Regions from separate parts of the Neobacillus phoenicis genome, predicted to be linked through region 2. Evidence: riboswitches for the same ligand, from Rfam matches in the RefSeq annotation. Region 2 holds a riboswitch; each other region holds the start of a gene.
What was found. A riboswitch is a leader RNA that binds a small molecule or an ion and turns the genes downstream of it on or off. The one in region 2 is predicted to bind lysine.
Positions count from the first base shown of each region.

Region 1: another riboswitch for lysine. It lies ahead of dapA (4-hydroxy-tetrahydrodipicolinate synthase); the one in region 2 lies ahead of AA0X95_RS06235 (ABC transporter substrate-binding protein).
Region 3: another riboswitch for lysine. It lies ahead of AA0X95_RS09860 (aspartate kinase); the one in region 2 lies ahead of AA0X95_RS06235 (ABC transporter substrate-binding protein).
Region 4: another riboswitch for lysine. It lies ahead of AA0X95_RS13610 (amino acid permease); the one in region 2 lies ahead of AA0X95_RS06235 (ABC transporter substrate-binding protein).

Region 1 is NZ_CP154847.1:2,748,570-2,756,162, reverse strand. Features, by position in the region: gene AA0X95_RS14340 (GntP family permease) at 1-270, shown strand, start outside; gene AA0X95_RS14335 (LLM class flavin-dependent oxidoreductase) at 329-1,330, opposite strand; gene AA0X95_RS14330 (hypothetical protein) at 1,491-1,637, opposite strand; gene AA0X95_RS14325 (hypothetical protein) at 1,673-1,807, opposite strand; gene AA0X95_RS14320 (ring-cleaving dioxygenase) at 2,040-3,023, shown strand; gene AA0X95_RS14315 (GNAT family N-acetyltransferase) at 3,229-3,699, opposite strand; gene AA0X95_RS14310 (phosphotransferase) at 3,728-4,600, opposite strand; lysine riboswitch at 4,793-4,972, shown strand; gene dapA (4-hydroxy-tetrahydrodipicolinate synthase) at 5,096-5,983, shown strand; gene AA0X95_RS14300 (S1 domain-containing RNA-binding protein) at 6,128-6,571, shown strand; gene AA0X95_RS14295 (hypothetical protein) at 6,653-6,934, opposite strand; partial or broken gene AA0X95_RS14290 (sugar phosphate nucleotidyltransferase) at 7,003-7,116, opposite strand; gene AA0X95_RS14285 (formate/nitrite transporter family protein) at 7,423-7,593, opposite strand, start outside.
Region 2 is NZ_CP154847.1:1,174,616-1,182,208, reverse strand. Features, by position in the region: gene AA0X95_RS06260 (helix-turn-helix domain-containing protein) at 1-453, shown strand, start outside; gene AA0X95_RS06255 (bifunctional 5,10-methylenetetrahydrofolate dehydrogenase/5,10-methenyltetrahydrofolate cyclohydrolase) at 666-1,505, shown strand; gene AA0X95_RS06250 (hypothetical protein) at 1,744-2,010, opposite strand; gene AA0X95_RS06245 (amino acid ABC transporter ATP-binding protein) at 2,160-2,882, opposite strand; gene AA0X95_RS06240 (amino acid ABC transporter permease) at 2,879-3,562, opposite strand; gene AA0X95_RS06235 (ABC transporter substrate-binding protein) at 3,624-4,421, opposite strand; lysine riboswitch at 4,503-4,685, opposite strand; gene AA0X95_RS06230 (M20/M25/M40 family metallo-hydrolase) at 5,024-6,676, shown strand; gene AA0X95_RS06225 (DUF6241 domain-containing protein) at 6,933-7,496, shown strand; gene AA0X95_RS06220 (hypothetical protein) at 7,531-7,593, opposite strand, start outside.
Region 3 is NZ_CP154847.1:1,919,509-1,927,101, forward strand. Features, by position in the region: gene AA0X95_RS09845 (electron transfer flavoprotein subunit alpha/FixB family protein) at 1-98, shown strand, start outside; gene trxA (thioredoxin) at 458-772, shown strand; gene uvrC (excinuclease ABC subunit UvrC) at 1,097-2,869, shown strand; lysine riboswitch at 2,940-3,117, shown strand; gene AA0X95_RS09860 (aspartate kinase) at 3,234-4,448, shown strand; gene AA0X95_RS09865 (YslB family protein) at 4,652-5,110, opposite strand; gene AA0X95_RS09870 (succinate dehydrogenase cytochrome b558 subunit) at 5,557-6,168, shown strand; gene sdhA (succinate dehydrogenase flavoprotein subunit) at 6,224-7,593, shown strand, end outside.
Region 4 is NZ_CP154847.1:2,623,381-2,630,973, forward strand. Features, by position in the region: gene AA0X95_RS13590 (alpha/beta hydrolase) at 1-423, shown strand, start outside; gene asnS (asparagine--tRNA ligase) at 660-2,051, shown strand; gene AA0X95_RS13600 (hypothetical protein) at 2,258-2,425, opposite strand; gene AA0X95_RS13605 (helix-turn-helix domain-containing protein) at 2,589-2,807, shown strand; gene AA0X95_RS13610 (amino acid permease) at 2,857-4,338, opposite strand; lysine riboswitch at 4,448-4,637, opposite strand; gene AA0X95_RS13615 (YitT family protein) at 4,861-5,676, shown strand; gene AA0X95_RS13620 (PH domain-containing protein) at 5,719-6,333, opposite strand; gene AA0X95_RS13625 (multidrug resistance efflux transporter family protein) at 6,506-7,474, shown strand; gene AA0X95_RS13630 (DUF421 domain-containing protein) at 7,540-7,593, opposite strand, start outside.

The sequences.
Region 1 (7,593 bases), 1.6 Mb from region 2:
TCATTAGGTTCTGCGACAGTTGCAGCCTTAACAACTGCTGGTTTAGTTATTCCAATGTTGGGTCAATCTGATGTAAATCTAGCTTTAGTTGTACTTGCAACGGGTGCTGGAAGCTTAATTGCTTCACACGTCAATGATGCTGGTTTCTGGATGTTTAAAGAGTATTTTGGTTTAAGCATGAAAGAAACATTCGCAACTTGGACACTACTTGAGACGATTATTTCGGTAGTCGGGTTAGGATTTGTACTCTTACTGAGCTTAATAGTATAACCATTTTGGGGACAGTCCCCCACCGCTTTAAAGCGGTGAGGGACTGTCCCCTCTTTATTTATTTTCCGTCTACTACTTCTTTCAAGATTTCATAAGATCGTTTTTGCTTTTCTGGATCATAGATATACGATACAGCCATGATTTCATCTACTTCATAGTAATTTTGGAATGAAGTCAACTGATGTCGGATGGTCTCTTTGCTTCCTAATAATGTAACACTGGACATAGAGGTAGCCATTTCTTTTTCCATTGGATTCCAAATCTGATCCATGTTTTCAACTGGCGGTCGTAATGGATTCCTAGAACCCCGAACTACATTTAAGAAGAATTGCTGCATGGTTGTAGACAACCATTCGGCTTCATCATCAGTCTCAGCAGCAATCACATTTAAACAAACAATCATATATGGTTTATCCAAATACATCGAAGGCTGGAAACGGCTACGATATATCTTAATTGCTTCTTCCATATATCTAGGTGCAAAGTGCGAAGCAAAAACATAGGGAAGACCTAAACTTGCTGCTAAATAAGCTGAATCTGTGGAAGAACCAAGAATATAGAGTGGAATATTTGTCCCCACGCCAGGATAGGCTTTCACATAGCTTTGTTGATCCTCTGGACCAAAGAATGTTAGCAGTGCCTTAACATCTTCTGGAAAGGTATAGACCGAGTCATTCTTAGAGCGTCTTAAGGCATTAGCCGTCATCATATCTGTACCAGGAGCACGACCAAGTCCCAATTCTACTCGTCCTGGGTATATTGTCTCCATGGTACCAAATTGTTCAGCTACCACTAATGGTGCATGGTTAGGAAGCATAATCCCGCCAGACCCCACATGTATGGTATTGGTATGTTCTAATGTATGTTTGATTAGAATAGATGTCGCTGAACTAACAAGGGTGGGAGTATTATGATGTTCAGCAATCCAGTAGCGTTTATACCCCATCTCTTCTACTGCTTGGGCAAGGTCCACCATTGATTCAATTGCTTCTTTCGATGTTTGTCCCTCTCGAATCGGTGCTAAATTTAAAACAGAAACTGGTATTTGAATTGATGCCATATTAAATTTGTCCTTTCATTTTGAAAATATATTACTATACTATCAATAGGAACACAGGAAACAAACTTAAATGCTTACTATTCATGAAAAAGAGGAGGTCATCCCCCCTCTTACATTTTCCCTAATGTTGTTAATCAACAAAATAATTTTTCAATTAAATCTATTTATTCTTGGTACTACTTTGCTGCTGTATAGTTACATGTTTTGGACGTTCTGGATACGTACCTTTACCATCATCAGGCCCAGTAAGGTCATTTCTTTGATCCAAAACATTCCCCTTATACTCAATTGGATGTTTTCCAGACATTTCATTCACCTCAAATTATTTTCGTATCTATTCTCCTAACTCTTCTTTCCTTGAAACTTCATCTTCATTTCTGCTTCACTCATGTTTGGATTTTTTCTTGGTGTAGTTTTATTTAGTGCTTTTTTTAATTCAACAGTTGCATCATCGTTTGTATTATACTTTCCATCCAATGCGGCTACCTCCTTTTTGATATTTATTATTAAACGGAATCAACATGTTCATTCCTTTATTAGAGGTTTCCACTTCATTGACAGCATAGAAGGAACATGTTATATTTATCTCGAATTAGAGATATTTTAATTAAGGATACTTCTTAGTCAGAAGTTCAATCTTATTAAGTAGTAATTACTTCACCTGGCATACTATAGACATACCCAAATTTAAATAATTGGAGGGTTTAATATGAACGGATTAAAAGGAATTCACCATGTAACAGCTATTACAAGTAGTGCAGAAAAAAATTATGAATTTTTCACCTATGTTTTAGGGATGCGTTTAGTAAAGAAAACAGTCAATCAAGATGATATTCAAACCTATCATTTATTTTTTGCCGATGATAAGGGTAGCCCAGGTACAGATATGACATTTTTTGATTTTCCTGGCATTCCAAAAGGAGTGCACGGGACGAATGAGATTTCAAAAACCTCCTTCCGAGTACCTAATGATACAGCGATAGAGTACTGGGTAAAACGATTTGATCGTTTACATGTGAAGCACTCAGGAGTCAAGGAGTTTTTTGGTAAGAAAACTTTATCATTTGTTGATTTCGATGACCAACACTACCAATTAATTTCTGATGAAAAAAATAAAGGAGTTCTTAGCGGTACACCTTGGCAAAAGGGTCCAATCCCTTTAGAATACGCCATCACTGGATTAGGACCAATCTTTGTTCGTGTGGCCAATTTTGATTACTTTAAAGAAATGATGGAAAAAGTTCTTATGTTTAAAGAAATTGCACAAGAGGATGCTTTTCACTTATTTGAAGTAGGAGAAGGCGGTAATGGTGCCCAAGTAGTTGTCGAATACAATGCAGTACTGCCCCCATCGCAACAAGGCTTTGGTACTGTCCATCATGCAGCATTTCGTGTGGAGGATCGTACGGTTTTGGAAGAATGGATGACTCGTATTGAAGGGTTCGGCTTTGGTACCTCTGGTTTTGTTGACCGCTACTTTTTTGGGTCATTATATGTAAGAGTAGCACCTCAAATCTTATTTGAGTTCGCTACAGATGGTCCTGGATTTATGGGGGATGAGCCCTATGAAACACTCGGTGAAAAACTATCTTTGCCTCCATTCTTAGAAACAAAACGTGGTCAAATTGAAAAAATGATTCGTCCTATTGATACAGTTAGAAGCACAAAAGATTTAGTAAAAGAATATAATTAATACTTTATCACCCAAGGAAGCTTGAGATTCGGAACATCCTCAAGCTTCTTTTAAATATTGGCTGTGTTAAAAGTTAATGTTGTTTTTATAGAAAATGTTGATTGGAGCGAAGCGACGAGGAGGCTCCCCGGCACTCCCGCGGAAAGCGAAGCACCTGGAGCGGAAATCAACATTCATGTTTAACACAGCCTTAATATTTAAAGACTCATGCTTTAACCATTATTGAAAAGGAATAATCATTTGAATTAAATTCTTTACTCTTAACAAATCCCATTTTTTCATAAAGATGAATGGCCCTTTTATTAAAATTGGCCACAGTTAAGCGGATAGGAAAGTTTTTATATTTTTCTTTGATCAGGTCAAGGATAAATGTACAGTATTCATAGCCATTTCCTTTTCCAGTTTCTCCGGGATGCATACCAAGTCCAAAATCAATAAAACCATCAAGGTAGGCTCCAAACTGGTGACCTGTTGGAACCTGGGCAGACTCTCCCACGCAAAAAAAACCTATTAATTTATTTTCAGCATTAACTACAGCATAATAACTGCCATTCAATAATTCTTGAAGGGATTCATTTGTTAATTCATTATCATAAAAATCATATGGCTGGTTATATTTCCACCCCAATACTTCTTTAGCATATTGTTCATTCATTTTGTGAGACATTAGATACATAATTAAACCCCCTCTTTTTTTGAAATTGCTAATAATACATTGATGAGCTTACTAATTCTGTGTCAATCGTCCATTTTAATCTGCGAATCCATTCCTCCTGAACTGCTTGTGGCGCTTGTTCAACTTTTTGTAAGACCTTCCAAACTTTATATAAACTGTAAGCCTTTACTTTTTCAGGGGAAAGTTTGACTTGATTATACTTCTTGTATTCTTCTAAAAACAAACGATTTAATAAATCTGCCTGTTCAGGATAATGAAGCTTTGTAAACCAGCAGACCCAGATTATATCTGTTAATGGATCAGCCCATTCAGACCATTCCCAATCTAATACTGTAAGACCGGATTCAGCTGAAAATAAGACATTATGTACACCATAATCACCATGCGTTAAAACCCAATCTTTCTTTGACTCATTAATGTGTTGTAATATGTCCCTTGATCTTGAAATAAGAATTTCAGGAACAAAGTCCAAATTTAAGTTCATTTCATTTATAGTACATTTTCTAATTCCTTTTGAAGTTATAGGATGTTTCTTAATATGGATCCTATTTGCAAGTGTTTCTCCTAAGCTTTTAAACAGTACTTTTGTTGTCTCAATATCATGATTCTCTATGATTGATTGACCGTGTAATCCTTGTCTATACTCCATGACCACAAGTTTAAATTGATTTGTTTCTACTAAGTTATATATTTTCGGTACTACCTCTGTTTCTTGCAAAAAATTTAAACTATTGATTTCATTTTCGAAATCTTTATTATTTGTCTTCGCTACTTTTACAACCAATGAAGGCTGAGTCCCCTTTAATAAGAAGGTTTCATTTGTATATCCTCCTGTTAATCGGACAAGTGTAAAATCACCGTAGTGTTCTTTTAAATGATTTTTTACTAATTCTTCGATCAAAATAACACATCCACTCTGTTTATGTTCTATATGACATTTACTATTATTTAACATTTTCATAGATTAATATTACTTCTTATCAACTCTTGATTGGCCTCTTTTTTTTATAAACCTTCCAAATAACTTGTATAATAATAGAAATTCTGTTATAGTAACAGTCAATTAAATATTTCTTACTTCAATACCATTTGAAGTGAGGATAGAGGCGCAAAAACCATGAGTACTCAATTCGAGGAGAATGAGATCCACTGACAATTGTGAAAAGGGGAATTTGCCGAAGCTGAAAGAAACTCATATATCTTGAAGCTGGTTCTGCTATTGAATAAATACAGAACTGTCATATAGGTAACTATATGGAGGGCTATCTCACGCATGGGAACAATTATTAAATCATGTTTCTATTGCAGCAGCGAACCCTCGCTGTTGCTTTTTTGCGTTGACTATTAAGCTGCCTTCCCCGCTCTAATTAAAAAAAATATTTAAAGGGTGAGAAAGATGAATTTTGGCCAAGTTTTAACTGCGATGGTTACGCCATTTAATCAACAGGGGGACATTGATTATATTGCAACAAAAGAACTCATTAATTATTTAATCGCTAATGGTTCTGATGGATTAGTTATAGCTGGAACAACGGGTGAATCTCCCACATTAACGACTGAAGAAAAAGTGGACCTATTTAAATTTGTTGTAGATGTTGTTGATAGCAGAGTTCCTGTCATTGCAGGAACTGGTTCCAATAACACAAGAGCCTCTATTAGCTTAACAAAGCAAGCTGAGGATGCTGGTGTTGATGGAATTATGCTGGTTGCTCCCTACTACAATAAACCATCTCAAGAAGGATTATTTCAACACTTTAAAGCAATCGCCGAATCTACATCACTCCCGGTCATGCTATATAATATCCCAGGACGAAGTGTGGTTAATATGACTGTCGAAACAATCGTCCGTTTATCCAAGATTAATAATATTGTTGCTGTCAAAGAAGCAAGCGGAAACCTTGATGCCATGTCCGACATCATTAGCCACACTTCTAGTGACTTTACACTTTATAGTGGGGATGACGGATTAACATTACCTGTTTTAGCAATTGGTGGCACAGGAGTTGTCTCTGTTGCTTCGCATATCATTGGAAATGAAATGCAAGAAATGATCAATAATTTTAATAATGGTAATCTTAAGGAGGCAGCAACAGCACATCGTAACCTCCTTCCAGTAATGAGAGCATTGTTTGCAGCACCAAGCCCAACACCAGTAAAAGCAGCATTAAAAATGATTGGTGTACCTGTAGGTGGTGTACGATTACCACTTGTCCCATTAACGGATGTAGAACAACAAACATTACAGAATAGCCTTCCAATCAGTTTACTAAAGGTATTCAGTTAATAGAGAAAATATTTTTATTAATGAATATTTCAATAGAAGATATTTCAAAAAAAAGTTAGAAAAATCTATTCGATTGATTCTATTTCCCTTGAAAATTTGTTATAATTAAGTAGTTTTAACACTATTGAGGGGGAAAAAGATTTCATGTCAGTTGAAGTAGGCAGCAAAGTCCAAGGAAAAGTAACAGGAATCACTAATTTTGGAGCATTCGTCGAATTACCTGGAGGTACAACAGGTCTAGTGCATATTAGCGAAGTTGCAGAAAGCTATGTAAAAGATATTAATGACCATCTAAAAGTAGGCGACATGGTTGAAGTTAAAGTAATTAGTGAAAAGGATGGTAAAACTGCCCTATCCATTAAAAAAGCGATAGAAAAACCTGAAACATCATCTTATTCACAACGCCCGCCACGGCAGGGAAGATCTGATAACCGTTCAAAAGACTTCCGTCCAAAAGGTAATTTTAAACCTAAAGAAACATTTGAAGATAAAATGGCTAAGTTCTTAAAGTCTAGTGAAGAAAATTTATCTTCACTTAAGCGCAACACAGAAACAAAACGTGGTGGCCGAGGCGGAAGACGCGGATAACATTAACGTTATAAAAACTATTCATATATAGAAAAAGAGGTTGACTCTATAGAATGGGTCAACCTCTTCTTTGTCTATTACCTAAGATAAAACTGATTTAACACTATTTTTAAATTGAACCTCTTCAATAGCCGGGTCAACGGTAACCTGATTTCCTACTACCATTAAATACTTTTCTGGTGTTTTTGACCCAATAATCACACCTTTCTTTATAAGAGATTGACTTCCTACTACAGAATTTTCCAGCCAAACATTATCTTCTATTATGGTATGAGGTAAGATTACCGAATTTTTTATATGAGCCCCCTTTCCAATTTTCACACCACTAAATATTACTGCCCTTTCAACTGAACCACTTATCACCCAATCTGTCCGCAAGCTTCCATTGATTACATTGATTACATTGACCAATATGAGAATGTAATACCAGGGGGCATATATTGAGTTAAAATACCTACAGTTTCTATCCCTGAGTTTTTGCAATTACTTAAGGCAAAATCAATGATACGATACTTACCACCAAACGGCACCGCTGGCTTTACGATTGTTTTTGTAAGTAGATTAAGTCTTGTCCCCCCTACCTCCCGCTCACAGCATGGCTATCCAATTTGGTTTACTCATTGTTCTCCTCCTTTTATTTGTTTTTCATTTGTTTATACTTTTATTATCACCTGATTTTTCCATTTCTGCGGTTTACATGTGACATCTCTGTGAAAAGTTCTCGTTTTTTCATCGACACCCTCCTAAGAAAATGGTTCGTATTATGACTGTTTTTGTCCGAATGTTGAAATTAAAAAAGGATCCAAGAGATAGGACCCTTTAAAATATTATTTTTAATACAGTAATCTTGATTACGAATACAAAAATCTATCGAATAACGTTTTTATAATTGATTGAACGATCTTTGGCTCTTGATATGGTACATTTTTTTTTCTATAAGCATGCCAATAGGCCATCGCAATAAATACTGTTCCTCCTACTGCATTTCCTAAGAAAACTGGAACAAAATTGTTAAAATACTG
Region 2 (7,593 bases):
GGCTTTATCAGCAATGTCGAGAATAATAATACCTCTCCTTCCATAAGCACACTGCAAACAATAGCAACTTTCCTAGGAGTACCTTTACCCTATTTACTATTGGAAAAAAAGCAGCATATGCGCATCGTTAAAAAGGCCGAAAGAACGAATTCGACGTATAACAACTTAAAAATTGAGCATTTAACGTCGCAAGGCGGATTACGCATGATGTTGGTCGAGTTTCCTCCGGGTGCATCCATGGGTGAAGCTAATGCCCATGAAGGCTTAGAAAGCCACTTAGTGTTAGAAGGGAAGGTCCTTGCCGAACAGGGTGAAGATTCGTTCATCTTGGAAGAAGGAGATACTTTTAGCTGGAATGCGAGCGTCCCGCACTTTGTTAAAAATGTGGGCGAGGAAAAAGCGGTTGTGCTTATCTCCGTTTACTCCGATACAGAACGGAATGATGTTTTCTAATATTTTATTAAATTGTAAAAACCTCCATACTCAAACGGTTGACATTTATTCTTTTTATGTTATCTTTTTCATATAACAAAAGCAGTCACAGTAACTGACGACATCTGTGGAAACAACCACAAGGAAGCTGTGTACTTATATGGTCGGGTCGTCTGGGCAGAGATAAGGATGTATTTCCTTATCTCTTTTTTATTTTTTTCGGAGGCGATAATATGGAAAATATCATTTTAGATGGAACTGTTGTAGCTAAAGAAATCAAAGAAAAATTAAAAGGACGAATTGAAACGCTTAAGGATAATGGAATCATCCCGTGCCTTGCCACCATTTTAGTAGGAAATGATCCTTCCTCAGAAACATACGTAAGAATGAAAGGGAATGCTTGTGAAAAATTAGGCATCCAGTCTATTCGAGTTCATTTGCCTGAAGAAACAACGACAGAAGAATTGTTAGCAGCAATCAAAGAATTAAACGAAGATGAAACTGTCCATGGGATCCTCCTGCAGCATCCTGTCCCATCACATATCGATGAACGCCTGGCTTTCGAAGCCATTGATATCAAAAAAGACGTGGATGGGGTGACAAGTGCAGGTTACGGTCAGACAGCATTAGGGTTTGGAAAGTATCCTTCCTGTACACCAGCAGCGATTATGGAAATCATCCACTATTATAAGATTCCAGTGGAGGGGAAACATGCCGTTGTTGTGGGGAGAAGCCCGATCTTAGGGAAGCCTGTTTCGGCGTTACTTCTTAATGAAAATGCGACGGTGACAACGTGCCATTCCAAAACAACCAACTTACCTGATCTGATAAAACAAGCGGATATTGTTGTGGCAGCGGTAGGCAAGCCTAAATTTATTCAAGGGTCATGGCTGAAGGAAGGTGCTGTTGTCCTAGACGCTGGATATAACAAAGGGAATATTGGAGATATCGATTATGAATCTTGTTTAGAGATGGCAAGTGCCATCACACCTGTCCCAGGTGGTGTAGGTCCTGTTACCATTTCCATGCTCTTGAAACATACGGTGGATTCGGCTGAGAAAAATAGATATTAAAGAAAAATAGGAAGCTAGTCTTTTTAAGATTAGCTTCCTATTTATTTACCTTTTGGCTCTGTTTAACTTGTCTGTTGATTTCCGCTCCAGGCGGCTTCGCTTTCCGCGGGCGTGCCGGGGAGCCTCCTCGTCGCTTCGCTCCTGCGGGGTCTCCCCTGCCCCGTACTCCCGCAGGAGTCTTCGCCGCCTTCCGCTCCAATCAACAGAGTTAAAAATCAACAATGTTCTTTAACACAGCCTACCTTTTAAAAAGTTTCCTTTGTTTCATGTAATCGATCGCCTTAGTTTTATTCTTTTGTTTAGAAACATATTCTGCTTCGTTTTTATCACTATAATAGTTATTAAATCTTTCTTCTGGAAGAGTACCTTCAGAAATTGCTTTTTTAACTGCACAGTCAATCTCGTTTATATGAGTACAGTCAGAAAATTTACAACTCCTAGATAACTCTATTATATCTTCATATCCATGATCTAAGTTTTTAACTACTTCTTTATTAAATTTCATTTTTCAACTCCCTCTTTTATCTTGTTAAACCAACCTACAACAATACTTCAATAATAAAGCGAATTTCTCCTTCTCGAAGAAATGCGCCTTTTACTTTAGTAAGTGAAAAAATGACGTGTGGCAATTCACACGTCATTTTAAAAGGGATTCTATAAGATTTGATTCAAGAACCGCTGTGTCCGCTCATGCTGAGGGTTCACGAAAATCTCGCTTGGATGTCCTTCTTCTATTATTTTGCCGTCCGCCAGCATGATCACGCGGTCAGCCACTTCTCGGGCAAAGCCCATTTCATGGGTAACGATAACCATGGTCATCCCTTCGCGAGCAAGGTCCTTCATAACCTGAAGCACTTCCCCTACTAGCTCAGGATCCAATGCCGAAGTTGGCTCATCAAACAGCATGACTTTCGGTTCCATCGCCAACGCTCTTGCAATCGCCACCCGCTGCTTTTGCCCGCCAGACAGCTGCTCTGGATAGTAGTTTGCCTTATCGGCGAGGCCTACCTTTTTCAAAAGGGTCATCGCTTTTGCACTGGCGGCTTCTTTCGTTTCTTTTCGAACAAAAATCGGGGCTTCGATAATGTTTTCTAACACCGTTTTATGCGGAAAAAGATTGAAGTGCTGAAACACCATTCCTACCTTTTCTCTCACTTTATTCAAGTTTGTTTTGGTGAGATCAATTTTTTCAGAATCAATCGTAACCTCTCCCTGCTCTACCACCTCTAAAAAGTTTAAGCAGCGAAGCAACGTACTTTTTCCAGAACCACTGGCACCAATCAGTACGACCACTTCTTGTTCATGGATTTGTAAATCAATATTTTTTAACACGTCCAGCTTCCCAAAGGATTTAGATAGATTACGAACATCAATCATGCGACACGTACCTCCTTCGGCTTACTAACATCCAGTTTCTTTTCCAAACGGTTGGCAATCCATGTGAAAATGAGGACGATAATTAAGTAATAGATTCCAACGACAAAATACGTTTCAAACGGCATATAGTTTTCCCCTTGAACACTAAGGGCCGTGTTGTAAAGGTCTGTTACCGCAATATAGGCAACGAGTGAAGAATCCTTTAAGCCGATAATGAACTGATTGGCAAGGGACGGAATTGATCTTTTGAAAGCCTGTGGGAAAATAATTCTTCTCATCGCGAGTGAGTAGGTCATTCCAAGCGATCTGGCCGCTTCCATCTGACCACGATCAATTGATTGAACGGCTCCTCTGAAAATTTCTGCGATATAAGCTCCTGCGTGAACACCCAATGCTAATGCCCCCGCCGTGAAGCTATCCAAGTTCACGATGTTGGCAAGTCCATAATATAAGAACATGATCTGAACAATCAGTGGGGTGCCGCGAATAATCCCAATATAGATGTCGGCAATGCGATTTAATAGTTTACTAGTGGAGATCTTAAAGGCGGCAAAAATGATACCAATCACCATCGCAAATAATAAAGAGATTGCTGTAATAGAGATCGTCATCCAAGAAGCTTTCAAAAAAGCAATTCCATGCTCACTAAAAATACTAATAATATTATCTAAAAAAACCACGAGGCTTACCTCCTTTATTAAATTATGTCGAAGGGGGACAGTCCCCCTTCGACATAATTTCTTACTTTTCCATTACGTTGGTGTTGAACCATTTCATGCTGATTTTTTCGTATGTGCCATCGTCAATCATTGATTGGATGGCTTCGTTGATTTTGTCAGCTAACTCTTTGTTACCTTCAGCAACCGCTACGCTTACACGGTCTTCGTTCAACAATTCACCGATTGCTTTGATTTTTAAGCCTTTTTCATTTTTTGCACTTACCCCAACAATTTTGTCAGTGATAACAGCATCTAAGCGGCCAAGTGCTAAGTCTTGAAGGGCGTTGACGTCTGTTGGGTAGCCTTTCACCTGGTCAGATAGATCTTCAGCCATGTCTTTCCAAGTGCTCGCTTGAATAACTCCGATTGTTTTCCCTTTCAGGTCTTCCTTAGACTGGATCTCGTTGTTGCCTTCCGCTACAAAAATCTGTGCACCAGATAGATAATATGGATTTGTGAAGTCAACCTGCTTATCACGCTCAGGTGTAGCTGTCATACTTCCGATAATTGCATCATATTTCTTCGCCTTTAACCCTTGAATAATCGTTTCCCATGGGTTTGTTACAGGATTGGCTTCAAGTCCAATTCTCTTCGCAATTTCTGTTCCGATTTCAACGTCAAATCCAGTTAATTTACCGTCTTTTTTAAAGTTTAACGGCGGATATTGTCCAGTCATTGAGAACGTTAAGGCCCCTTTTTTCACTAATTCATGCTTGCCACTGCTAGCTTTTGCTGCTTTTTCCCCGTCAGCCTTCTCTGTACCGCAAGCAGATAAAAGTAACATCATCGCTGCAGCTAATAAAATTGCAAACTTTTTCATAAATATTCCCCCTTTGATAATAAAAAGACACCGTCACATATGCGTATGACGGTGTCGTGCACACCCTCATCGATCAGCATTGGTGAAGATAGCTCTCCACAATTCCTTGGAATTGTGACAGTTCTGCCCCTATTCGAGTGCAGACCCAGCTTTCTGAAAAAAGTGATTTCAGAAGCTTCGGCGATTGATCCTTTTTCCTATTTTCATAGATTTCACTGAATCTCCCATAGGATACTAATAAAAATCGCGACCTCTACCCCATCTAATGCTTAAAGACGAGGATTTTTATATTTAGTTTGACGAAACTTTTTTCAGTATAATAAAATATTCCAACAAATGCAATAATGTTTTTAATGGAATTTCTAACCAAATGAAAAGTCTTGACGGAGCTTTAACTTCTGAGATACATTTTTCTAAAATACCAATTTATTAGAAAAGCGGAAGCGCCTTGGTCAGCCCCGACAGGCAAATGTTCTTCGGCAAGAAAAATTTGACTTTTATTGCCGAAGGTTATTTGACCCGAGGGGCTAGGCGCTGGAGCTGGACAATTCTCCAAGTACAATGATAGAAATACTAATTTTATAGAAAAGAAGGTTAGGCGTATGTTGCAATGTCGAGAAGATGTACTGGCATTCACAAAACAGCTCGTAAACATTGAAAGTGTCGTTAATACTTATGGCGAAAAAGCCATTGCCCAGGCTTTATATTCCATGATTTCTTCTTGGACCTATTTTTCACAAAACCCAAGTCATCTTGTGTTAGAGCAAACACACAACGATCATCAAGAGCGCTATAATGTACTGGCGTTTGTCAAAGGAACAAAGGGAACGAGCAATCGAACCGTCATCCTCATGGGTCATACGGATACTGTTGGCATTGATGATTTTACCCACCTGAAAGATCAGGCCTGCTATCCAGATGAGCTGATGGAATCCTTGAAAAACGAAGAGTTGCCTGCTTCTGCAAAGGATCATTTACAGTCCGGAGATTGGATGTTTGGCCGTGGCGTCCTTGATATGAAGAGCGGCGTCGCTAGTCATCTCTATCTGTTAAAATATTACTCGGAGCATCCAGAAGAGCTAGACGGAAATCTAGTTCTTTTAGCGGAATGTGATGAGGAAGACAGCTCACACGGTGTACTTTCTGCCTTAAAAACATTGAAACGCTGGAAAAATGAACATGATTTCGCCTATTCTGCTGCGATTAATGCCGATTTCGTGGCGCCGCGCTATGAAGGCGATGACAATCGGTATATCTATAAGGGCACGGTCGGAAAACTGCTGCCGTCATTTTTTATTACGGGAGCAGAAACGCATGTTGGCTCTGCCTTTGAGGGATTAGATCCCAACTTTATCGCGGCTGAACTGACGAGACAAATCAACTACAATCCAGAGCTATGTAACGAAGCGTTTGGAGAAACGACAGTGCCGCCTGTTTCGTTAAAACAAACTGATTTGAAGCCGTCTTATACGGTTCAAACGGCGTTAGCTGCCTATGTCTATTACAATTTCTTTATTCATTCCTGGTCTCCAAAGGACGTGCTTGAAAAATTAAGAGAACAGGCCGATATTGCTTTTACCAATGCACTCTCGTCTTTTGAAGAAAGATATAAGCAATACAGCGCATTGAGCGGAGAACCATATGTTCAGAATCCTTGGAAGTCGAGAGTCATGACGTACGAGGAGATGAAGCAATTATTGGTGACTGAGAACGGTGAAACGTTCACCGCACATATGGATGAGTTTAAGGGGAAACTTGTCAATAATCCGGAATTAGATACGCGCATGTTTGCTGCTAGAGTAGTAGAGGAAGCATGGAAATGGATGAAAGATAAGAGCCCGGCAATCATTCTTTTTTACTCGTCCTTATATTCTCCAAGGATTGAGTTGAGCGGAAAAACAGAGGATGAATTGAACTTGATCCATGCATTGGATGAAGCGGTGGAAGAAATGCAGCCACACTATCCACATCCGATTGTGACAAGGAACTTCTTCCCGTATATCTCGGATATGAGCTTTGTCGCGTTAAGTGATGATGAAGCGGGCATTAAGGCCGAAACCAACAACAACCCTGGCTGGGGCACGAAGCTCTTTGTGGATTACCAAGACATCCGCGACATCAACGTACCAGTCATCAACATCGGCCCATACGGCTTAGATGCACACAAGAAGTTAGAACGAATGGAAATGACCTACTCACTAGAAGTCGTACCAAACCTAACTAACCTTGTGATTCAGAAGGTATTAAACAAATAATCTCTAAAGCTTGTAGACTTCCTACAAGCTTTTTTTACTAGAAACATGTAAAATAAAAGGAAAATGAGTAAGAAAAGCGGAAGCGCCTTGGTCAGCCCCGACAGGCAAATGTTCTTCAGCAAGAAAAGTCGCTCTTTGACTTTTATTGCTGAAGGTTATTTGACCCGAGGGGCTAGGCGCTGGAGCTGGACAATTCTCGAAGTCGCATTTTTACTTTCTTATTATATGAAAAACAGGCATAACAGGGGGGATGGCTGTGAAGAAAGTATGGATTATTCCGTCCATTATTTTGGTAGTTTTACTTGGCGGTATCTATGGAGCCAATAAATTAATCAACAGCGAGGCCGTCTCCGGAAGCAATCAAGAGAAAGCTGTGGATGATTCTTCTTCTCTTGTGGATAAGACTGCGGATAAAGAAAGCGAACAAACAGATAAAATCGGTGGCGTTCAATACGATATCGGCATCGACAACACCAGCTCCGAATATCAGGTCATTGAAGTGATGCACAAGATGACGCACCAAAAAGTGAAGGCAGAAGAAAAATGGGGGGCCATTCCTATGGTGCCTGACACCATTAATCGCGTGTATGAAATCGTGAGCAACAGTGATTTTGACCGAAAAGACCAATTGCTGGCCATTCTTGAAAAATGGAAGGCGAGTAATTTTGCGGCAGTCGATGACGATCACAACTACTTCTGGCAATACCAAGGTGGCACCGTCGGGCAAGCCTATGGAATCTTAAGTAAAGCAGAGGAAGAAACCTTTATCTTGAATAATTTTGGTGATGACATTGCAAAAGAAGTAAGCTCGCAGCAGTAGCGGGGCTTACTTCTTTTTTTAACATTACAGTAAATTATGGTTTCGCATTGATCGTCCAGGCAAGCATAAACATAAGAAAGGTAAAGAGGAGAATAAA
Region 3 (7,593 bases), 740 kb from region 2:
ACATCTTCAAAGTAGCTGATTACGGTATTGTTGGTGACCTTTTCGAAGTTGTCCCATTATTAACAGAAGAGTTTAAAAAACTTAAAGTTCACTCATAATAATAAAGTGAGGAGCGAGCGGTCAAAATCCGCTCGCTTTTATCTTTTGAAAATGTTAAGCACAATGTTGAATTTGCACTAGTTGATTGGAACGGAAGGCGCGAAGACTCCTGCGGGAGTAGCTGGTCATGGGAGACCCCGCAGGAGCAAAGCGACGAGGAGGCTCACAGACCGCCCCGCGGAAAGCGAAGCGCCTGGAGTGGAAATCAACGGCAAATTACAGATCCTTAACATTAAATTTAAAGAATACTTATTGCTTTATGGGGTAAATTAGTTGCGAAACATATTATTAGCTTGATTTTCTAAACGATGGTATACTTTCGGTAGTAATTCAGTATTTAATAGGAGGGCAATATATAATGGCTATTTCACATTTAACAGATCAAACTTTCTCATCAGAAACAGGTTCAGGTACAGTACTTGTAGACTTTTGGGCACCATGGTGCGGACCTTGTAAAATGATCGCTCCAGTTCTTGAAGAACTTGATGCAGAAATGGGAGACAAAGTAAAAATCACTAAATTAGATGTAGATGATAACCCACAAACAGCAGCTAATTTCGGTGTAATGAGCATCCCAACTTTATTAGTTTTCAAAAACGGTGAAGTTGTAGATAAAGTAGTCGGCTTCCAACCAAAAGATGCATTAGCAAGTGTACTACAAAAACACGTATAAACTGATACAATAAAAAAACCTTAGCTGGACACAATCTGGCTAAGGTTTTTTTATTATATAGTTAGTTAAAGTTGATGGTTGATTGACTATGTTTATTGGAGCGGAAGGCGCGAAGACTCCTGCGGGAAATGCGTGTCAGGGGAAGACCCCGCAGGAGCGAAGCGACGAGGAGGCTCCCCGACCGCCCGCGGAAAGCGAAGCGCCTGGAGCGGAAAACATGCAAATATAGCAGAACTTTTTATTATTACAGAACCTCCCACTTTCCTTTATGAACAGATGTGATAAAATTTTAAGGATAGAATAAAAGACGGAGGAGTGGCCGGAGTGAATGAAAATATTAAACAAAAATTAACCCTGCTGCCTGACCAGCCTGGCTGCTACTTAATGAAAGACCGTCAGGGGACAATTATTTATGTGGGGAAGGCAAAAATATTAAAGAACCGAGTACGTTCTTATTTTACCGGCTCACACGACGGAAAGACGTTAAGACTTGTTAATGAAATCGAAGACTTTGAGTACATTGTTACCTCATCCAATATAGAAGCATTGATACTTGAACTTAATCTCATCAAAAAATATGATCCAAAATACAATATCATGCTGAAGGATGACAAAAGCTATCCGTTTATTAAACTGACAGCAGAGAGACATCCTAAACTGATTATTACGAGAAAAGTAAAAAAGGATAAGGGTAAATATTTTGGTCCTTACCCGAATGTCGGGGCGGCCAACGAAACCAAAAAGCTTTTAGACCGGATTTATCCGTTACGCAAATGTGCTACACTACCAGATCGAGTCTGCTTATATTACCATTTAGGGCAATGTCTTGCTCCATGCGTTAATGAAGTATCTGAAGAACAATATAAACAAATGACGGATGAAATTTCTCGGTTTTTAAATGGCGGATATAAGGATATTAAAAAAGAATTAACCGAAAAAATGACAGCAGCGGCAGAAGAATTGGATTTTGAAAGAGCAAAGGAATTCCGTGATAAAATCGTTCACATTGAAACCATCATGGAAAAGCAAAAGATCACCATGACGGATTTCACGGATCGTGATGTGTTTGGTTATGCTGTTGACAAAGGCTGGATGTGTGTACAGGTCTTTTTTGTGCGCCAAGGAAAGCTGATTGAACGGGATGTTTCCATGTTTCCTATTTACAATGAGCCAGAAGAAGAAATCCTTACGTTTTTAGGACAATTTTACCAAAAGGCCAACCACTTTAAGCCAAAGGAAATTCTGATTCAAGATGAAATTGATTTGAATATGACTGCACAGCTTCTAGAAGTAAAGGTTCTTCAACCGAAAAAGGGACAAAAGAAGGATCTTGTTAACCTTGCGATTAAAAATGCAAAAATCGCTTTGAATGAAAAGTTTTCTTTAATTGAGAAGGATGAAGAACGTACCATTAAGGCAGTTGAAAACCTTGGAAAGTTACTTGGAATCTACACGCCGCATCGGATTGAGTCCTTCGATAATTCAAATATACAAGGGACAGATCCCGTTTCAGCAATGGTTGTGTTTACAGATGGGAAAGCGAATAAGAGAGAATATCGAAAGTATAAAATCAAGTCTGTAAAGGGACCGGATGATTATGAATCAATGAGGGAAGTAACCAGAAGAAGGTACTCAAGAGCATTAAAAGAAAATCTTCCTCTACCGGATCTTATTATAATTGATGGTGGAAAAGGACATGTGGAAGCGGTTAGGGACGTTTTAGAAAATGAATTAGGATTAGATATTCCACTTTCGGGTCTTGTAAAGGATGAAAAACACCGTACGTCACAATTGTTATACGGTAATCCTTTAGAAATTGTTCCACTTGAACGAAACAGTCAGGAGTTTTATTTGCTGCAACGTATTCAAGATGAAGTTCACCGCTTTGCTATTACCTTTCACCGCCAAATACGTGGAAAGAGCGCCTTTCAATCCTTATTGGATGATATTCCTGGCATTGGGGAAAAACGTAAAAAGTTATTGCTTAAACAGTTTGGATCTGTGAAAAAAATGAAAGAAGCGACTATGGAGGAATTTACCGACATTGGTATTCCATTAAATGTGGCAGAAGAGTTAATGAAAAAACTTCAAGAATAGTTATTGTCAGAATAAATTGACCATGCTATAATTAGTGAAAATTTAAATTACTATCACTTTATAGTACTAAAGTGAAGGTAGAGGTGCGAGCTTCAAGAGTAGTGATTCTGAGAAGGATGAGCTTCAAGGAAGAATCATGAAAGGGAATGTTCGCCGAAGTAAGGAAAGTCTCATTTCTTTCTTTGCTGGTCCTGTATTGAATAAATGCCGGATTGTCAAGACGCGTGTCTTGGAGAGCTATCTTACGTTATTTGTACAGGAATTTATTTTTCGTGTTCAAAAAGCAATGAGATGCCTCTCATTGCTTTTTTATTTATGTTTTTGTAGCAAAATAGGTAGAGCATAACTGAAAGAAGGGGAAATGATGGGTTTAGTTGTTCAAAAATTTGGGGGAACCTCCGTTGGCAGTGTAGAAAGAATTTTAAATGTAGCAGCCTGTGTAAAAGAGGAAACAGATAGAGGCAATAATGTTGTTGTCGTTGTTTCTGCCATGGGGAAATCAACGGATCAGCTCGTTGGTCTAGCAAAGGAAATTTCCAAACAGCCAAATAAACGGGATATGGATATGCTCCTATCGACAGGCGAGCAGGTAACGATCGCTTTATTATCCATGGCCCTAAATCAACAAGGTCTACCAGCGGTTTCCTATACAGGGTGGCAGGCAGGAATTGTAACAGAGCCGGTCCATGGAAACGCACGAATTTCTAATATCAAAACAGAATCCATTAAAAACCAACTTGCAGAAGGCAAGGTTGTTATTGTAGCCGGATTCCAAGGGATAACTGAAGAAGGGGAAATCACCACTCTTGGTCGAGGGGGTTCTGATACGACAGCGGTTGCCCTGGCAGCAGCGTTAAAAGCAGATAAATGTGATATTTACACGGATGTAACGGGTGTATTTACAACAGATCCGAGATATGTGAAAGATGCCCGTAAGTTATTATCCGTTTCCTATGATGAAATGCTGGAGCTTGCTAATCTAGGTGCAGGTGTACTGCATCCAAGAGCGGTAGAATTTGCTAAAAATTATCAAGTAAGACTTGAAGTTCGTTCAAGCATGGAGAAAATCGAAGGAACAGTCATTGAGGGGGAAGCAACAATGGAACAAAATTTAGTTGTACGTGGTGTTGCATTTGAAGATGAGATTACAAAGGTTACCGTTTTGGGGTTAACTAATTCCTTAACCAGTTTATCAACCATTTTTACAACTCTTGCTCAAAATCATATCAACGTTGATATTATTATTCAAAGCACAACAGAAGGGGGAACGGCTAATTTATCATTCTCCATACATACCAATGATCTGTTAGAGACATTAAAGGTATTAGAAGACAATAAGGCTGTACTTGGTTATGAACAACTTGATGCAGAAAATAAACTAGCGAAGGTTTCCATTGTGGGGTCAGGAATGATTTCTAATCCGGGTGTGGCTGCGAAAATGTTTGAAGTGCTAGCCTCAAACGACATCCAAATTAAAATGGTCAGCACATCTGAAATCAAGGTGTCTGCTGTTTTAGAAGAAAAGAAAATGTTAAAAGCAGTTGAACTCCTACACAGCGCATTTGAGCTTGGAAATTAATAAGAAAAGGCTGACTCGTTCAATTCGAGTCAGCCTCTTTGCGATGATCAAGGAAAGTATAAATTCGACTTCGAGAATTGTCCAGCTCCAGCGCCTAGCCCCTCGGGTCAAATAACCTTCGGCAATAAAAGTCAAAGTGCGGACGTTTCTTGCCGAAGAACATTTGCCTGTCGGGGCTGGTCAAGGCGCTTGCGCTTTTCTTACTAAATTACATCTTTACGATCCCATTTAACAGTAAATTGGACTTTGTTTGCTTTTTTTACAGGGTGTTCAAACGCTTCTGCAATCACTTCTTTTTGCAGTTCAATTTGTTGGGCAAGGAAGCCGGCTTCGAGTTGGAAGAAGTGTTCTGCTTTTGATTTTACACGAGAAACAATAAGTGGACTTATTAGTTCAAATTCGATTTCATTTTTCGTCTCTTTTATGATTTCAAGCTGTCCCCAAGAAGCATTAGTAAAAAACTCAACTAATGTTTCGTGGTCAGGTAATGGGAACTTTCGTGCAAGACGTTTTCCTGCCCAGTATAAGATTTCAGGGGTGTCTTTGCCTAGAATCTCTGGCAAAAGGTATTCCCTAATGATTTCATACCCAAACATTGAAATGGTTCTTGGTTCTGGCTCTTCATAATTCAAATGTTGATTAACGGCTGTACTTTCTTTCACAAGCTTCCCCTCTTTCTATCATTCTATTATATACAATTTGATTTATTTTTCAGTACTGATTTGCTGAAAATGTGAATAAATCCTTATGTGAATGATATATTATTTCGGAATATCTTATCTTATTTATCATCATAATTATCTTATCCGTTTGAGAGGAAATACCAACCGTAAGATGTTGGTAATTAAATGTAATAATATGGGTTGTGTGGGGAACTGAAGCAGCTGTTTTTATTAAATAGGTACTATCCTATTATAATATCAATATATTTTAAAAATTTTATTTTTTGATAAAGATTGTGTATCCGTTTTCTTGACGCTCTATGTCGATGGGAGTAAAATGGACATGTCACATTATTGTCACAGTGGTATTGGGTTAAGTTTCTTTAAGGGGTACATAAGAAGAAAGAGCTTAACATCATTTTTTAAAAATTAAGGGGGGTAAATGTATGGCGGGGAATCGAGAGTTTGCTAATCGCAGATTACATTCGCTGCTAGGGGTCATTCCAATTGGAGTGTTTCTTACACAGCATCTTGTAGTCAACCATTTTATCACTGGAGGTCCAGAGTCTTTCAATAAGGCAGCAGGCTTCATGGGAAGTCTACCATTCCGCATTGTCTTAGAAACTGTAATTATTTATTTACCATTACTATTTCATGCAATCTATGGACTTTATATTGCTTTTACCGCTAAAAGTAATGTAAAAAGATTTGGTTTCTTTAGGAACTGGATGTTCATGCTTCAACGTGTATCGGGTGTAATCACGCTCATCTTTATTACGTGGCACGTTTGGCAAACACGTGTAGCAGCGGCGTTTGGTGCGGAAGTATCCTATGATATGATGCATAATATTTTGACATCTCCATTTATGTTTGTTTTCTATTTAGTAGGGATCCTTTCGGCGATTTTCCACTTTGCAAACGGACTTTGGTCCTTCTTTGTTAGCTGGGGGATCACAGTATCACCTCGCTCACAGGTTATTTCTACATACGTGACTGTTGGTGTATTTATTGTTCTTTCTTTCATCGGAATTCAAACACTTATCGCATTTGTTCAATAACCATTTAATAGTCGGTAGAATATAGTATTTTTTGGATTAAGGGAGTGAGTCACGAATGAGTAAAGGTAAAGTGATCGTAGTCGGCGGCGGCTTAGCTGGCTTAATGGCTACCATCAAGGCTGCAGAATCAGGAACTCCGGTAGAGCTTTTTTCTCTTGTTCCGGTTAAACGTTCTCACTCTGTTTGTGCCCAAGGGGGTATTAATGGAGCAGTTAATACAAAAGGTGAAGGGGATTCCCCATGGATTCACTTTGACGATACGATTTATGGCGGAGACTTTTTAGCAAATCAGCCTCCAGTTAAAGCAATGTGTGATGCAGCACCTGGTATTATCAATTTATTTGACCGGATGGGTGTTATGTTTAATCGTACACCAGAAGGTTTATTAGATTTCCGTCGTTTCGGAGGAACACAGCATCACCGTACAGCATTTGCTGGTGCGACAACTGGACAACAATTGCTATATGCATTAGATGAGCAGGTTCGCCGCCATGAAGTGGACGGATTAGTTACGAAGTATGAGGGATGGGAATTCCTCGGTGCGGTTGTTGACGATGAAGGTATCTGTCGCGGAATCGTTGCTCAGGACCTAAAAACTATGGAAATCAGATCATTTGCTGCTGATGCAGTCATTATGGCAACTGGTGGACCTGGTATTATTTTTGGTAAATCAACAAACTCTGTCATCAATACAGGCTCCGCTGCTTCTATTGTTTATCAGCAAGGTGCATATTATGCAAACGGTGAAATGATTCAAATTCACCCAACAGCTATTCCTGGAGATGATAAGCTTCGCTTAATGAGTGAATCAGCACGTGGTGAAGGCGGCCGTATTTGGACATACAAAGATGGTAAACCGTGGTATTTCCTAGAGGAGAAATATCCTGCTTATGGAAACCTCGTTCCACGTGATATTGCAACACGTGAAATCTTCGATGTCTGTGTTCGTCAAAAGCTTGGTGTTAATGGCGAAAACATGGTATTCCTTGATTTATCTCATAAGGATCCGCATGAGTTGGACGTAAAACTAGGCGGAATCATTGAAATTTATGAAAAGTTCATGGGAGATAACCCACGTAAAGTACCGATGAAAATCTTCCCTGCTGTTCACTATTCAATGGGTGGATTATGGGTTGATTATGACCAAATGACTAGCATTCCAGGTCTTTTTGCTGCTGGTGAGTGTGATTATTCACAACACGGTGCCAATCGACTAGGTGCAAACTCATTGCTTTCTGCTGTATATGGTGGAATGGTTGCTGGTCCAAATGCAGTGAAATATATCAATGGTCTTGAGAAGAGCTCTGAGGCTGTTTCTTCTTCTGTTTTTGATCGTCATGTTAAGGAACAAGAAGAAAAATGGAATTCAATTATGTCTTTAAGCGGTACAGAAAATGCATACGTCCTTCACAAGGAACTTGGTGA
Region 4 (7,593 bases), 1.4 Mb from region 2:
TCAACTTGGGGAGGAGTACTTGCAGGGATTGAAAACCGAATTAAGACTTTTGTTCTAATAGCAGGTGCCTCCAAAACCTCAGCCTGGCATATGACGAGTGAACATCCAATGGCTGTTTTAATTCGGAATTTTTTACCACCAGAACGGTTTGATATTTTTATTTCAAATATACGAAAATTCGATGCCGCTCAGTATATAAAAAATGCTGCACCCGCTTCAATTTATTTTCAATTTGCCAAAAATGATGAGTATGTTGATGATGACCAGGCAACTTCTTTTTACTCTGCAGCCAGCTCTCCGAAAGAAATAAGTTGGTATCAAACAGACCATGGATTTTCAGGGTGTGAAGAAGCCTTTTTAGATCGTACTAATTGGCTTCTTGATAAGATTGGACTACCTACAGACATCTTTGTAACCGAATAAACAGTAAACGAAAATTAATTCGCTTACAAACGGGAATTTTGTTGAAAATTGCTTCATTGAATGGTATTTTATATAATATTGAAGGGATAAAAGAAAAACGAGGATAGTCAGTGAATTTTACCTTTCGTCCCAATAGGGATGGGAGGTTTTTTATTTCGTTACCTATTGGCGAAGGTGGAGTACAATAACACTGGCTGATTAATGAACCTTATACATATGATTTAGGAGGAACCACTATGAAACAGGCCTTAATCAAGGATTTGTACAGAAACACAGAAAGTTATGTGGAACAAAAGGTGCAATTATCAGGATGGATTCGTACTATCCGTGATTCTAAAACGTTTGGTTTTATTGAATTAAATGATGGGAGCTTCTTTAAAGGAGTTCAAATCGTTTTTGACGAACAACTAAATAATTTTAAAGAAATAACTAAGCTTCCGTTAAGTTCAACAATTAAAGTAGAAGGAGATTTTATTTATACTCCTCAAGCAAAGCAACCATTTGAGATTAAAGCAACTGAGATTACTATTGAAGGTACTTCAAATGTAGATTATCCGTTACAAAAGAAAAGACATACATTTGAATACCTTAGAACGATTGCCCATTTAAGACCTAGAACGAACACATTTGCGGCAGTCTTTCGGGTGAGATCAATAGCAGCATATGCCATCCATAAATTCTTCCAAGATAAAGGATTTGTCTACGTCCACTCACCGATTATCACTGGAAGTGATACGGAGGGTGCGGGAGAAATGTTCCGTGTGACCACATTAGATTTGGAGAATCTTCCGAAAAATGAAGAAGGAAATACAGATACAACAAAGGATTTCTTTGGTAAAGAATCTAACTTAACTGTAAGTGGACAGCTTTCAGGAGAAGCATTTGCTTTAGCTTTCCGTAATGTATATACCTTTGGTCCAACCTTTAGAGCTGAGAATTCTAACACCGCTCGTCACGCAGCGGAGTTTTGGATGATTGAACCAGAAGTTGCTTTTGCGGAGCTTCCTGATATTATGGATCTTGCTGAAGAAATGGTTAAGTATGTTATTGGTTATGTAATTGAACAAGCACCAGAGGAAATGAACTTCTTCAATAGTTTCGTTGAAAAGGGCTTATTAGATCGCTTAAATAACGCATTTACGGCAGATTTCGGCAGAGTGACATATACAGAAGCCATTAATCTGTTAAAAGATTCAGGTGAAAATTTTGCATATCCGGTTGAATGGGGAGCGGACCTACAAACAGAGCACGAACGTTATCTGTGCGAAAAAGTGTTCCAAAAGCCTGTATTTGTTACTGATTATCCAAAAGAAATTAAAGCCTTCTATATGAGATTGAACGAAGATAATAAAACAGTTGCTGCAACCGACTTACTAGTACCAGGAATTGGAGAGTTAATTGGAGGCAGCCAGCGTGAAGAGCGTGAAGATATTTTGGCTGGGAAAATTAATGAACTTGGTATGAATGAGGAAGATTACTGGTGGTACTTAGAGCTAAGAAAATACGGTGCAACTAAACATTCTGGTTATGGCCTAGGATTTGAACGTTTGATTATGTACTTAACTGGTATGACAAACATTAGAGATGTTATACCATTTCCAAGAACTCCAGGAAATGCAGAATTTTAAGCCAAAAAGACCAATTCATTCAGTGAATTGGTCTTTTTTTGATTTTTCACATTATAAACAAGCATAAAATTCGACTTCGAGAATTGTCCAGCTCCAGCGCCTAGCCCCTCGGGTCAAATAACCTTCGGCAATAAAAGTCAAAAGGCGGACTTTTCTTGCCGAAGAACATTTGCCTATCGGGGCTGACCAAGGCACTTGCGCTTTTCTTACTGTAATTCTTCTTCAAAATAAAACGTACCTGGGTGCTCTTTAACGGTATAGGAGTATCTCTTCATATTTTTTACATACTGCCACTTTAAAATGGTGACCATTTCACCAGTTTCTTTAATGTTTACAGTTTGACCGCTACTATAACGGTTATTTGAATTCTTCATTTAATTACACCCCTTCTATATTACAACTTAAGTATAACACAAATTAATTTATTCTATTTGTCCTTCCTTTAGGTTATACTTTAAAGTTAAAAACTGGGAGGGATTCCTTTTCCTTTCATTTTTAATGCCCCTATGCTATGATAGATGAAAGTGAGGTGTCATTTTGACAAATTATAAAGCAAAAAAGAGTAACCTCAAGGCCTTATTATCTAAAAACGGCATGGATTTGGATAGTTTGGAAAAGAACACCAGTATACCTAGAACTCAACTCAATGACTATTTATCCAAGAAAGTAATGAGTTTAAATTCTGCAATGACTATTTCCAAAGAATTGAATTGCAAGATTGAAGACTTATATGTATGGACTGCGGAAGAAGCATAAACGCAAATAAAAAACAGACTCTTGTGTGAGTCTGTTTTTTATTTGCGTTTTAGTTTGATAAATCACATTTATCTAAAGGAATTAATTTAGTTTTCTTGGTGAATTTATATCCCATCCATAAGATAAGGAAAAGCGGTAACCCTATATAAGATACCAATACACCATTCCAATCGATACTGCTTCCAATAAAGGCAGAATAGTTTTGTCCTAAAACAACGAATCCACAAACAGCAAAGGCGAAAAAAGGACCGAAGGGGAAGAATTTTGATTTATATGGTAATAAACTTAAGTCCTTGCCTTGCGCGATAAAAGCTTTTCTGAATCGATAGTGACAGACTGCAATTCCGAGCCAAGCAATAAATCCGGACATACCAGATGCATTTAATAACCAAACATACACCGTTCCATCTCCGAAGAAAGAAGCAAGAAAGGCCAAGGTGCCGACTAAAGTTGTTGCGATAAGAGCATTGACAGGAACGCCATTTTTATTTAGTTTCCCTAGAAACTTTGGAGCTTTGCCTTCACGTGCTAAGTCCCATAGCATTCGAGTAGAAGCATACATACCGGAATTACCCGCTGATAACACAGCTGTTAAAATAACTGCATTCATGACAGAAGCAGCAAAAGCAATTCCTGCTTTTTGAAAAACAAGAGTAAAGGGGCTAACCGTAACATCACCATTTGCTAAGTTTTCATTTGTATAGGGAATAAGAAGACCGATTACTAAAATAGCTAAAACATAAAATAAAAGAATCCGCCAAAATACTTGTTTGACCGCTCGTGGAATTGCTTTCTTTGGATCCTCCGTTTCACCTGCAGCAACACCTAAAAGCTCTGTTCCTTGAAAGGAGAATCCTGCGGCCATAAAAATTCCTAACATTGCCATGAAACCACCGTGGAAAGGGGCGTCACCAACTGTGAAATTTTTGATGCCGATTGCTTCATCTCCCATGATACCGACAATCATTAGCGTACCAGTTATGATAAAGACAATAACCGTTACCACCTTTACTAATGAAAACCAGTATTCTGCTTCACCAAACCCTTTAACAGAAAGATAATTTAATAGAAACATAATGACTAAAAAGATTCCGCTCCAAATGAATGATGGTGTATGTGGAAACCAGAATTTCATAATCATTGTTACGGCAGCTAACTCAGCTGCAATGGTGATGGCCCAGTTATACCAGTAATTCCAACCTAGTGCAAAACCTAGGGAAGGATCGACGAATTTAGTTGCATACGTACTAAAGCTTCCGGCAACAGGCATATAGGCTCCCATTTCTGCTAAACCTTGCATCAAAAAGTAAACCATTAAACCAATAATGATATAGGAGAGAATGGCCCCGCCTGGTCCAGCTGAGTGTATGGCTCCTCCACTAGCAAGGAATAAACCAGTACCAATGGTTCCTCCAAGTGAAATCATGGTAAGGTGTCGAGATTTAAGGCTTCGTCTTAACTCAGAGGGTTCTTTTTTAGGTGATAAACCACCATTATATTCATTTTCTTTTAATACTCTTGCTGTTTGCATAATCTTTACTCCTTTTTTGATTTCTTTCTTTTTTTCGAGAAGGAGTTTGGAATAAAAAATGCCATCGAAGTAGAATCGATGGCATTATCAATACCCCGCATCATACCTTCCGAAAGATAGCTCAACACGAATGGCTGGTAGGTCCATTCGTGACAGTTCTGTTCCTATTTGGAGACAGCCCCAGCATGCTTTTTCAGAGAATAAAGCACACTTCGGCAGTTTTTCCTTTCAAACGGAGTCAAAAATGTCTCAGCATCTCATCCGCCATACTAATAAAAACCGCGACCTCTACCTCATCGGTTTGATGAGGATTTAGCTTATAAAATTATTATATTTCTAAAGTATAAATAATATCGTACATTTGTCAATATATTTTACTCCAATAACTTTTTTGCTATTACAACCTTATGCTAATTAACAGATAATTAAATCTTTTGGAAAAAAACTATTAAATTTACTTTAAAAATGATAATCGGTATTATTTTTAAATATAAATGATGGCAGTGTTCGGAGGTATTTTCCATGCGGATTTTTGGAATTATTACGGGATCACTAATTGTTGTACTGGCATTTAACCTTTTTTTAATACCTCACGAAGTGTTAAGCAGTGGACTGAGTGGTATTTCCATGATATTAGGTATGGTTACGCCTCTTAATACTGGTTTAGCAAATTTCCTTTTGAATTTTCCGTTACTGGTTATTGGGTACAAAATGTTAGGCAAAAAATTTATTATGAACTCGATCTTTTCAGTGCTCATCATATCTGTTGGGCTCTATGTTGTACCTGTCTATGAAATTGCAAATGATAGGATATTGTCTTCCATCTTTGGTGGTGCTTTAACAGGTCTTGGGGTAGGCATTGTTTTCCGAAGTTCAGGTTCTACAGGCGGATTTGATATTATTGGTATGATTGTTTCAAGAAAAAAGGACTTTCCAATAGGCACACTTCTATCAGGGATGAACGCAGTTGTTATTTTGATAAGTGGATTTTTGTTTAATTGGGATGCTGCACTGAATACCTTAGTATCTATATTTGTAACAGGTAAAGTAGTTGATTCCATCTATACGGACCATGCTAAACTAACGATAATGATAATAACAGATAAAGGTGAAGAAATGAGGTCACATCTGTTAACCAATCTGTACCGAGGATTGACAATTATGGATGGGGTTGGCGGTTACTCAAATAATAAACGAAATGTCTTAATAACAGTAATATCACGATATGAACTGAATGAGATAAAAAATCTTATTGTTGAGGTAGATCCTACTGCATTTGTCAATATTACTGAAACGATTGAAGTAATGGGACTGTTTCATCGTCCTAGTCCCTCTTAATAAAAATGGGCCGCACTATCTAATAGTGCGGCCCATTTTTTATTAATTATTAATGTATTTTTCAAATACATACCCAAAATCTTTCACACAATACTGTTTTTTACTATCATCTAGCCATTGAAAAGCCGCTTGGTTCAGCATTTTAAATTGAACAACTAAATTGCTATCCGGACTTGTTATTCGACCTAGAGTAGTAGAGGCAACATCAAGGCTTTGTTTTGCAAATTGAAGGCTGATTTCATTTTCATGAGATATTTCGGAAATTTTTATTAAAGCTTTATATAAATCCTTTACTTCCTCAATATGTTTCTTATGAACGTCAATTGAGAAAGGCTGTGAGCCAATTTTGAACTTAATTTCAACATCAAGGTCCACGGTCCCAGCTGTTTCAAGTTTAACATCAGAAATCCGATTGGTTGCATAGCTGTATCGATGCAGCATTCGCTTCTTGCTTGTAGCACTTGTACCATCAAGGTGAATTAGGGCATTATTTGTAAAACAATATTCATCCGATTTTGACTTAATTAAAAAATAAATTTTCTCATTATCTTCGTGCATGACATAATCATCAGCATCGACCTTATCGTAATTCTCCGGTTTAATGACAGAACCAACATCACTTAATCCTAAAATATCAGCAGCTACTTTTCCAAACATTCTCTCAACCTCACTTTTTAAGAATCTTGACATACATTATGTACGAACGAAGATTCATAAAGTTTCAGTTAATTATTTTTTTAGTTGAAAATCACTTGATGGTTTTCTTTTTTTAATAGAGAATACAATATATAATTTTATTTGAATTTTTAGTAAAAGGGGGTATAGGACATTGCGGCCTATCATTTTAGGTGTTTTTGCAGCTTTCTTTTTTGCATTTACATTTATATTAAACAGATCAATGGACTTGGCTGGTGGAAGCTGGATTTGGAGTGCATCACTCAGGTATTTTTTTATGGTACCCTTTCTTTTCTTGATTGTTATTAGTAGGAAGAACCTTAAACCATTGCTTGTAGAGATGAAAAGTCGTCCAACTTCATGGATAATTTGGAGTACAGTGGGGTTCGGATTGTTCTATGGACCTATTTGTTTTTCAGCTGCCTATGCACCAGGTTGGTTAATCGCGGCTACTTGGCAAGTAACCATCATTTCTGGTTCACTACTTGCCCCGCTTTTTTATGAAACAATCCTAACTAAAAAGGGCCCTATAAAAATTAGAGGGAAAATTCCTTATAAAGGCTTACTCATGTCAATGATTATATTACTTGGAATCATTCTCATACAGCTTGAACAAGCTAATCATTTATCATTTCTTACAGTAAGCTTAGGTGTTGTTCCTGTTTTAATTGCATCGTTTGCCTATCCATTAGGAAATAGGAAAATGATGGAGGTATGTGGTGGTCGTCTTGATGTTTTTCAACGCGTGTTAGGAATGACAATAGCCAGTCTACCTTTATGGATTATCTTATCCATTTATGGAGTGATAGATGGTGGATTGCCAAGCATGGGGCAAACCATTCAGTCTGGGCTGGTTGCTATTACCTCTGGAGTCATTGCAACAATACTATTCTTTCAAGCAACAGACCTGGTGAGAGGTAATATGCAAAGGCTTGCCGCTGTGGAGGCCACACAATCTATGGAGGTTTTATTTGCACTTCTTGGAGAGGTGTACATACTAAATTCAGAACTTCCAACGATGTTATCGTGGATTGGCATTCTGTTAGTCATGGGTGGAATGTTACTTCACAGCTATGTGTCACAAAGAAAAGAATTATCTAAAGACCAAGCCGTTAGTGCATAAGTTAGTATGACCCCTAAAAATCCTTATCAATATGAATTGATAAGGATTTTTAGGGGTCACTGCCATTAACCGTTAAGATAGGGGGTGAGTTTATCAATTGTGGCTTGTAAGAGAGCTGC